Regions from separate parts of the Streptomyces sp. NPDC051452 genome, predicted to be linked through region 1. Evidence: riboswitches for the same ligand, from Rfam matches in the RefSeq annotation. Region 1 holds a riboswitch; the other holds the start of a gene.

Evidence for each region. Region 1 has a riboswitch for ZMP and ZTP ahead of ACIBA9_RS02190 (bifunctional 5,10-methylenetetrahydrofolate dehydrogenase/5,10-methenyltetrahydrofolate cyclohydrolase). Riboswitches for the same ligand answer to the same signal wherever they lie in the genome.
Region 2: another riboswitch for ZMP and ZTP. It lies ahead of ACIBA9_RS28075 (glycine hydroxymethyltransferase); the one in region 1 lies ahead of ACIBA9_RS02190 (bifunctional 5,10-methylenetetrahydrofolate dehydrogenase/5,10-methenyltetrahydrofolate cyclohydrolase).

The regions. Positions count from the first base shown of each region.
Region 1 is NZ_JBITEB010000001.1:526,582-531,132, reverse strand. It holds gene ACIBA9_RS02215 (MBL fold metallo-hydrolase) at 1-13, opposite strand, end outside; gene ACIBA9_RS02210 (S-(hydroxymethyl)mycothiol dehydrogenase) at 13-1,101, opposite strand; gene ACIBA9_RS02205 (acyltransferase domain-containing protein) at 1,336-2,097, shown strand; gene ACIBA9_RS02200 (hypothetical protein) at 2,273-2,575, opposite strand; gene ACIBA9_RS02195 (nuclear transport factor 2 family protein) at 2,746-3,111, shown strand; ZMP/ZTP riboswitch at 3,237-3,318, shown strand; gene ACIBA9_RS02190 (bifunctional 5,10-methylenetetrahydrofolate dehydrogenase/5,10-methenyltetrahydrofolate cyclohydrolase) at 3,345-4,193, shown strand; gene ACIBA9_RS02185 (alcohol dehydrogenase) at 4,513-4,551, opposite strand, start outside.
Region 2 is NZ_JBITEB010000014.1:116,260-120,810, reverse strand. It holds gene ACIBA9_RS28090 (DMT family transporter) at 1-778, opposite strand, end outside; gene ACIBA9_RS28085 (hypothetical protein) at 913-1,263, shown strand; gene ACIBA9_RS28080 (glutathionylspermidine synthase family protein) at 1,278-2,462, shown strand; ZMP/ZTP riboswitch at 2,527-2,617, shown strand; gene ACIBA9_RS28075 (glycine hydroxymethyltransferase) at 2,650-4,101, shown strand; gene trpS (tryptophan--tRNA ligase) at 4,148-4,551, shown strand, end outside.

The DNA of each region.
Region 1 (4,551 bases):
TGCGCGTGGTCATCACAGCACCACCACCGAACGCAGCACGTCGCCCTGGTGCATCCGCTCGAACGCCTGCTCCACCTGGTCGAGCTGGATGGTCTCGGTGACGAACGCGTCGAGCGGCAGCCTGCCCTGCAGATGCAGGTCGATCAGCACGGGGAAGTCACGGCTGGGCAGGCAGTCGCCGTACCAGGAGGACTTCAGGGCGCCACCGCGGCCGAAGACGTCCAGCAGCGGCAGTTCGATCTTCATCTCGGGGGTGGGCACCCCTACCAGGACGACCGTGCCGGCGAGGTCGCGGGCGTAGAAGGCCTGCCGGTAGGTCTCGGGCCGGCCGACGGCCTCGATGACGACGTCGGCGCCGAAGCCGCCCGTCAGCTCGCGGATCGCCTCGACCGGGTCGCTCTGGCGGGAGTTGACGGTGTGGGTGGCGCCCAGCGTGCGGGCCTTGTCCAGCTTGCGGTCGTCGATGTCCACGGCGATGATCCTGACGGCGCCCGCCAGGTTCGCCCCGGCGACGGCCGCGTCACCGACACCGCCGCATCCGATGACGGCGACGGTGTCGCCCCGGCCGACGCCCCCGGTGTTGAGCGCGGCCCCGAGACCGGCCATCACCCCGCAGCCCAGCAGTCCGGCGACCGCCGGGGAGACGGCCGGGTCGACCTTGGTGCACTGGCCCGCGGCCACCAGCGTCTTCTCGGCGAACGCGCCGATGCCGAGCGCCGGGGAGAGTTCCTGCCCGGTGGCGGCGAGGGTCATCTTCTGCCGGGCGTTGTGGGTGTCGAAGCAGTACCAGGGGCGGCCGCGCCGACAGGCCCGGCACTTCCCGCACACGGCACGCCAGTTGAGCACGACGAAGTCGCCGGGTGCCACGTCGGTGACGCCCTCGCCGACCGACTCCACGACACCGGCGGCCTCGTGACCGAGGAGGAAGGGGAAGTCGTCGGAGATCCCGCCCTGCTTGTAGTGCAGGTCGGTGTGACAGACACCGCAGGCCTGGACTTGCACGACGGCTTCGCCGGGCCCGGGGTCGGGCACCACGATCGTCTCGACCCGTACGGGTTCGTCCTTCCCCGGTGCGATCACGCCGCGTACTTCCTGCGCCATGGCCTGGCCCCTTTCATCGATTGCTACCCGCTCGACCCTACGCGCGAGGGATCGGTGACGGGGACGGACCACGAGGGTGATGGGGATCTTTCCGCGTCGGCGGGCGTCCGCGCGCGAGCGCGGCGATCGGGTGAGAATTTGACCGAATAATGCCATTCGATGATGGCAATGTTTTTGCGGGGTGCGGGAGTTCGCCTGGTGTGTGCCTCGCGTCGGGGCAGGCCTAATGGAGACATGCCTTCTGACGGCCGCAAGGGACGTACCGCATGCCTGTTCTCGGCAGGCGTCTCGCCATGGCCCGGATCGGCGGGCGAACTCTGCAACGCCTTCCCGGTGTTCGCCGACCATGTGGACGAGATCTGCGCCCGCCTCGATCCGTATCTGGAACTACCGCTGTCACGCGTGCTGTTCGCGGCGGTCGGCACCCCCACGTCGGCACTGCTGGAGCGGGCCTCGTTCGCCGGCCCGGCGCTCTTCGCGCTCCAGGTGGCGCAGTACCGGCTGCTGGACGGCTGGGGCATCCGGCCGGACGTGGTGTTCGGCCAGGGGGCCGGGCGGATGGCGGCCGCGTACGCCGCGGGCGTCTTCCGGCTGGCGGACGCCTGCCACGCGGTCGGCACCCTGGCCCGGCTGCTGGCCGGCCGTCCCGGAGCGGCGGCGCACTCCCCCGGGCCGGCCGGGATCCTCGACGCCTACGGCCGTACGCTGGCCACCCTCCACCCGCGGGCCCCGCGCCTGCCGCTGCTGTCCGACCTCACGGCGCGCCCGGTGGGCGCCGAGACCGCCGAGCCGGCGTTCTGGGTGTCCTCCGCGCCGGTTCGTTTCGCCGAGGCGGCCGGCCGGCTGCACCGGGACGGTGTGCGCACCTGGCTGGAACTGGGACCGGGGGATCCGCTCACACGCATGCTTCCCGGCTGCCTGCCCGAGGCACCGGGCGCGGCCTTCGCCCTGGTCCGGGACTGGCGGGCGCTGCGGGAGCGGACGGGCGGGGGGTGAGGGGGGTGATGTCACGGCGGCGGGGCCGCCCACGCCGGACCGGCCACGACGGCCGGGGTCACCGGTAGGGCGGTTGCCCCGGCCGCGGTCGCGCTCGCGCGTGCCGCAGCCGTGCGGCGTGGCGGGAACGCGAAGGGCCGTCCCGGTCGGGACGGCCCGCGTGCCCGGGGCGGGATCAGTGGATGGCGGACGCCAGGCCGAGCAGGGGCGCGGCGGGGGCGAGGACCTGCTCCACCTGGTTCAGCTGGTTCAGCTCCTGGAGGTGGTCCAGGGACTTCAGCTGTTCGGAGACCCGGGGCACCCGGTCCCGGTCCGGCGCCGGAAGGTCACTGGCGGCGAGCGAGTCCAGCGTGGCCATCGCGCCGAGCTTCCCGACGAGCGGGGTGCCGCCCGCGGCCGCGTGCGCCGACGGTACGGCGAGACCGGCGAGACCCGCGGCCAGACCGACGGCGGCGGCGATGCGTCGTGTTGAGATCATGCCTTCAGCAACGGCGGCGGGCCCCCGCCGGACACGGGCGGCGCGGCGCGCTCACCCGTGAGGCGGAGTACGGCGGCTGCGCTTGCCGGGGCCGCGGAGCCGGAGGACGCTCGAAGGTGGGCCGAGCGGCCCGTTCCTCCTCGGGCCGCAGGCGCCTGAAGGAGGTCACCATGGGCACCGCTACAGGCTCCGTCTTCGACGCGGAGACACTGCGCCGGGGCATAGAGGGGAACACCGGAAACACTCTTCTGTCGCTCTACGCCGACGACGCGGAGATCCGTATCGTCGACCGCGACCACGAGCCCAGCCACCCCACCGTCCTGCACGGCCGGGGCAAGATCGCCGAGTTGCTGGACGACATCTACAGCCGCGACATGACGCACAAGCTGGAGCAGTGCGTGATGCAGGGCGACCGCGCCGCCTTCAGCGAGACCTGCGAGTACGCGGACGGCACCCGCGTACTCGCCGAGTCGATGGTCGTCCTGCGGGACGGCAAGATCACCGAGCAGCTGATGGTGCAGGCCTGGGACACCTAGCAACTCCCGGGCAGGACAGCCGGTTCGAGGAAGATCGCGAGGGTCCCGGTCGGCGCCTGGGCCGACCGGGACCTGCTCGGCCCGGGCGGCACCGGGACCCGCCGGGCACACCCTCGGTTACGCTGTACGCGGGTCGTGACTGGCGCTGAGGTGGAGAAACCACCGGGGAGCGGTCCGTGGTGGTTGCCGCGCGCCTGGGCGAGGAGAGTCGATCCAGCCCAGGAGTGTGCAGCATGACCCAGGCCCGTCTCATGGACGGCACCGCCCTCGCCCGCCGTATCGTCGAGGACACCGCGAAGAAGGCCGCCGACCTCACCGCTCGTACCGGCACCGCGCCCTGTCTGGCGACCGTGCTGGTCGGCGAGGACCCCGCTTCCGTCACCTACGTCCGCATGAAGCGGAACCGCTGCCGCCAGGCGGGCATAAAGTCGCGTCACGTGGCGCTGCCCGCGACCACGACCACCGCCGAACTCGTCCGCACGCTGCGGGAGTTGTCGGACGACCCGGGGGTGCACGGCATTCTGCTCCAGCACCCGGTGGGCGACCACGTCGACGAGCGGGCCGCGTTCGAGGCGATCGCGCCGGAGAAGGACGTCGACGGCGTCACCTTCGCCTCGTTCGCCACGATGAGCTTCGGTCTGCCGGGCTTCGTCTCGTGCACGCCCGGCGGCATCCTGCGGCTGCTCGACGAGTACGGCGTCGACCCGGCCGGGAAGCGGGCCGTGGTGGTGGGCCGCAGCGCGATCCTCGGCAAGCCGGTGGGCATGCTGCTCCTGGCCCGGGACGCGACCGTGACGTACTGCCACTCGCGCACCCGGGATCTGTCGGCGGCGGTCCGCGAGGCCGACATCCTGGTCGCCGCGGTCGGCCGGCCGCGGTTGATCCGCGGACAGGACGTCAAGCCCGGCGCGGTCGTGATCGACGCGGGCTACAGCCCGGGCAACGTCGGCGACGTCGACTTCGACTCGGCCGTGGAGCGCGCCTCACTGATCACCCCGGTGCCCGGCGGCGTGGGCCCGATGACGATCGCCACACTGCTGGACCAGACGGCCGACGCCGCCGCCCGGCAGCTCGGAGCCTAGGGCCTTCCTTTCGGACCAGGCCGACCGGAGCGGAGGCGCCGCATGGCCTACCCCCTCCTGCGGAGCGGTCCGGCTCCGGCGGAGGGGCCCCGGACAGGGCCCCGGGGGAACGGCTCCGGTGGCTCAGCGTCCAGGCGACCTACGACATCACGGCACCGGCCTTCCGGTCGGTACTCGGGGCCGACTTTGCTGACGGCCCCGGGGGGTCGTGGCGGCGAGCCGCCGAACGCGCGGCGGAACCGCGGCAGTCGTACGGGGGGCCGGTCGGGGACGGCGCCACGGCGGGGGTTTCCGCCGCCCGGGCGGGCGGCGGGCGGGCTCAGGGGGTGAGCACCATCCGGAAGCGGGCGCGGCCGTC
Region 2 (4,551 bases), on a different contig from region 1:
CGCCCGCCACCGCCACCAGGAAGCCCAGGACCGCGAGCCAGGCCAGGCCCTCCCGGGTCCGGTCGCCGAGCCACACCACGCCCACCGCGGCCGGCCCGATCGTCTCCCCGATCACTATCCCGGCCGTCGCCGTCGTCACGGAGCCGCGTTGCAGGGCCGAGGTCAGCAGCAGGAACGCGGCACCACCGCCCAGCAGCAGCGCGTACGTCGCCGGGTTGGCCAGCAGATCGGCCGGCCGCAGCGAGTCGATGAGCCGTACCGACACCTCCACCACCCCGAACCCGAACCCGGCGCCGAGCCCCAGGAGCAACGCCCGGGTCCGGCCGGACAGGCGCCCGCCGACCCCGCCGAGCAGCAGCACGCCCACGGCCACGGCCACCATCGTGTACCCGAGCCAGTCCGGCGCCTCCCGGTCCCCTTCCGTGCCCGAGGCCAGTGCGAGCATCGCCAGACCCGCGCAGACCACGCCGACGGCGCCCCACTCCAGCCCGCTCAGCCGCACCCGCAGCAGCCGCGCCGCCACCACGGCCGTCACCGCGAGGCTGGCCGCCAGCGCCGCGCCCACCGCGTAGATCGGCACCGACCGCAACGCCGCGATCTGCAGCAGGAAGCCCAGCCCGTCCAGCGCCAGCCCGGCGATGTACCGCCACTGCCGCAGCGCGCGCAGCAACAGCGCCGCGTCCCCACCGCCCCCGTCCGTGCCCACCTCGCGGGTGGCCACCGCCTGCAACACCGTCGCGGTGCCGAAGCAGACCGCCGCGCCCAAGGCGCACATCATTCCGAACAACACGAAGTGACTCTAGGCGAAGGGCGGATCGCGGGGGCCGCCTGTACGGGCGGACCCCGCGATCTCTAGGCTGGCCCGACAGCGAACGGTTCCGGCCGGTGCGGCCACGGGGGGAGACACCAGACATGACCACAGGACAGTCACCGGCGGCCAGGCGGCTGCGCTCCGGCACGGTCGTCCTCGGCGGCATGGGCCTGCTGGCCGCCGCCCTGACCGCCTGCTCCTCCGACCCGGACAAGCGCTGCGTGGACCGCGACAGCTACACCTACGGCAAGGGCTACAAGGTCGTCTCCGACAAGTACTGCAAGTCCACCACGTCCTCGACGCACGGCGTCTGGTACTACGGCGGCAGCAGGAAGGGCGGCCGGGTCGACAGCGGTTCCTTCTCCAAGCCCCACAAGGGCTCCGGCGGCTCGGGCGGCGGCGGTGTCCACCGCGGCGGCTTCGGCGGCGGTAAGGGAGGCTCCGGCGGCTGACCGGAGGACCTCGCATGGAACGCCGTACGATCACACCCCGCCCCGACTGGCAGCGCGTCGTCGAGGAGCAGGGACTCGTCTATCCGCTCACCCGCCAGCCCGACGGCTCCCTGCGCCCCTACTGGGACGAGAGCGCCTACTACGTCTTCTCCCTCGACGAGGTCGAGGCGCTGGAGGAGACCGTCGCGGAACTGCACCGCATGTGCCTCGCGGCCGCCGAGCACCTCGTGGCGAAGGACCGCCTCGGCGACCTCGGCATCACCGACCCGCGGGTGGCCGAGGCGGTCACCGAGGCCTGGCGGCGCCGCGCCGAACTCCCGTCCGTCTACGGGCGCTTCGACCTGCGCTACGACGGCACCGGCCCGGCCAAGCTGCTGGAGTACAACGCCGACACCCCGACCTCGCTGGTCGAGGCCGCCTCGCCGCAGTGGTTCTGGATGGAGGACCGCTTCCCCGGCGCCGACCAGTGGAACTCCCTGCACGAGCGCCTGGTCGACGCCTGGCGCGCACAGGCCGCCCTGCTGCCCCCGGGAAGTCCCCTGCACTTCGCGCACTCCTCGGCCGACGAACTCGGCGAGGACCTGATGACGGTCGCCTATCTGAAGGAGACCGCCGAGCAGGCCGGCCTCGACACCGACTGGCTCTCCATGGAGGAGATCGGCTGGGACAGCCTCTCCGGCCGCTTCGTCGACAACCAACTGCGTTTCATCCGCGCCCTGTTCAAGCTCTACCCCTGGGAGTGGCTCACCACCGACGCCTTCGCCGGGCACGTCCTGGACACCCTCGACAACGGCGGCGGCACCGGCAGCACCCTGTGGATCGAACCCGCCTGGAAGATGCTGCTCAGCAACAAGGCGCTGCTGGCGGTCCTGTGGGAGCTGTACCCCGGCCACCCCAACCTCCTGCCCGCCTACCTCGACGGCCCCCGCGAACTGGCCGGATCGTCCGGCTATGTCGCCAAGCCCCTGCTCGGCCGCGAGGGCGAGGGCGTCACCGTGCACCCGCCCGGACGGCCGCCGGTCCTGCGCGACGAGGCCTGCTGCTACCAGCGGCTCGCCCCGCTGCCCGCCTTCGACGGCAACCACGTCGTCCTCGGCGCCTGGGTCGTCCGCGACGAGCCGGCGGGCCTCGGCATCCGCGAGTCGGCCGGCCTGATCACCGACGCGTACGCCCGCTTCCTGCCCCACGTGATCCTCTAGGGCTCCGCGGTCGCTCGGATGGTGGACGCCGCAGCTGTCCCGGTCGGCGTGCCCGGTAGGCTGGCCGACGGGCCGTGACTGGCGCGCTGGGATGGGACGGACCATCGGGGAGCGGCCCGAGCGGGAAAACAGTGCCGTGCGCCTGGGCCGAACGTGAACGCTGCCCGTCCACCGTCCGGAGGTCCCCATGCCAGAGCAGCAGCCCCTCTCCACCGAGTCCACGGCCTTCCGCGCCGCCCTCGACGTCGTCCGCGCGGTGGAACCGCGTATCGCGGACGCCATCGGCCAGGAAGTCGCCGACCAGCGCGAGATGCTCAAGCTGATCGCCTCCGAGAACTACGCCTCGCCGGCCACCCTGCTGGCGATGGGCAACTGGTTCAGCGACAAGTACGCCGAGGGCACCGTCGGCCGCCGCTTCTACGCCGGCTGCCGCAACGTCGACACCGTGGAGTCCCTGGCCGCCGAGCACGCCCGCGAACTCTTCGGGGCCCGGCACGCCTACGTCCAGCCGCACTCCGGTATCGACGCCAACCTCGTCGCCTTCTGGGCCGTCCTCGCCGACCGGGTCGAGGCCCCCTTCCTGGAGAAGACCGGTGTCCGCCAGGTCAACGACCTGACCGAGGCCGACTGGGCGGAGCTGCGCCAGGCCTTCGGCAACCAGCGCCTGCTCGGCATGTCCCTGGACGCCGGCGGCCACCTCACCCACGGCTTCCGCCCGAACATCTCCGGCAAGATGTTCGACCAGCGCTCCTACGGCACCGACCCGGTCACCGGCCTGATCGACTACGAGGCCCTGCGCGCCCAGGCCCGCGAGTTCAAGCCGCTGATCATCGTCGGCGGCTACTCGGCCTACCCCCGGCTCGTGAACTTCCGGATCATGCGCGAGATCGCCGACGAGGTCGGGGCGACCCTGATGGTCGACATGGCCCACTTCGCGGGTCTCGTCGCCGGCAAGGTCCTCACCGGCGACTTCGACCCGGTACCGCACGCCCAGATCGTCACCACGACCACCCACAAGTCGCTGCGCGGCCCGCGCGGCGGCATGGTCCTGTGCGACGACTCCCTCAAGGATCAGGTCGACCGCGGTTGCCCGATGGTCCTCGGCGGCCCGCTCCCGCACGTCATGGCCGCGAAGGCGGTCGCCCTCGCCGAGGCCCGCCGGCCCGACTTCCAGGACTACGCCCGGCGCGTCGTCGACAACTCCCGCGCGCTCGCCGAGGGCCTGACACGGCGCGGCGCCACCCTCGTCACCGGCGGCACCGACAACCACCTCAACCTGATCGACGTCGCCACCTCCTATGGGCTCACCGGCCGCCAGGCCGAGTCCGCCCTGCTGGAGTCCGGCATCGTCACCAACCGCAACGCCATCCCCGCCGACCCCAACGGCGCCTGGTACACCTCCGGCATCCGCATCGGCACCCCCGCGCTGACCACCCGCGGCCTGGGCACCGCCGAGATGGACGAGGTCGCCGGGCTCATCGACCGCGTCCTGACCACGACCGAGGCCGGCACCACCAAGTCGGGGGTGCCGTCCAAGGCCCAGCACGTCCTGGACGGGAAGATCGCGCGGGAGATCTCCCAGCGGGCGACCGACCTGGTGGCGGGCTTCCCGCTGTACCCGGAGATCGACCTCGGCTGACCCTCGGAGACCGATCACCCCCGCACCCTCTGAGACAATGGTGAGCATGGCGACTGACCGACCTCGCGTGCTCTCCGGAATCCAGCCCACCGCCGGCTCGTTCCACCTCGGCAACTACCTGGGCGCCGTCCGCCAGTGGGTGGCCCTGCAGGAGTCCCACGACGCGTTCTACATGGTCGTCGACCTGCACGCGATCACGGTCCCGCAGGACCCCCGCGAACTGCGCGCCAACACCAGGCTCGCCGCCGCCCAGCTGCTGGCGGCGGGCCTGGACCCGGACCGCTGCACGCTCTTCGTGCAGAGCCACGTGCCGGAGCACGCCCAGCTCGCCTGGGTCATGAACTGCCTCACCGGCTTCGGCGAGGCCTCCCGCATGACCCAGTTCAAGGACAAGTCCGCCAAGCAGGGCGCCGACCGGGCCTCCGTCGGCCTGTTCACGTACCCGGTTCT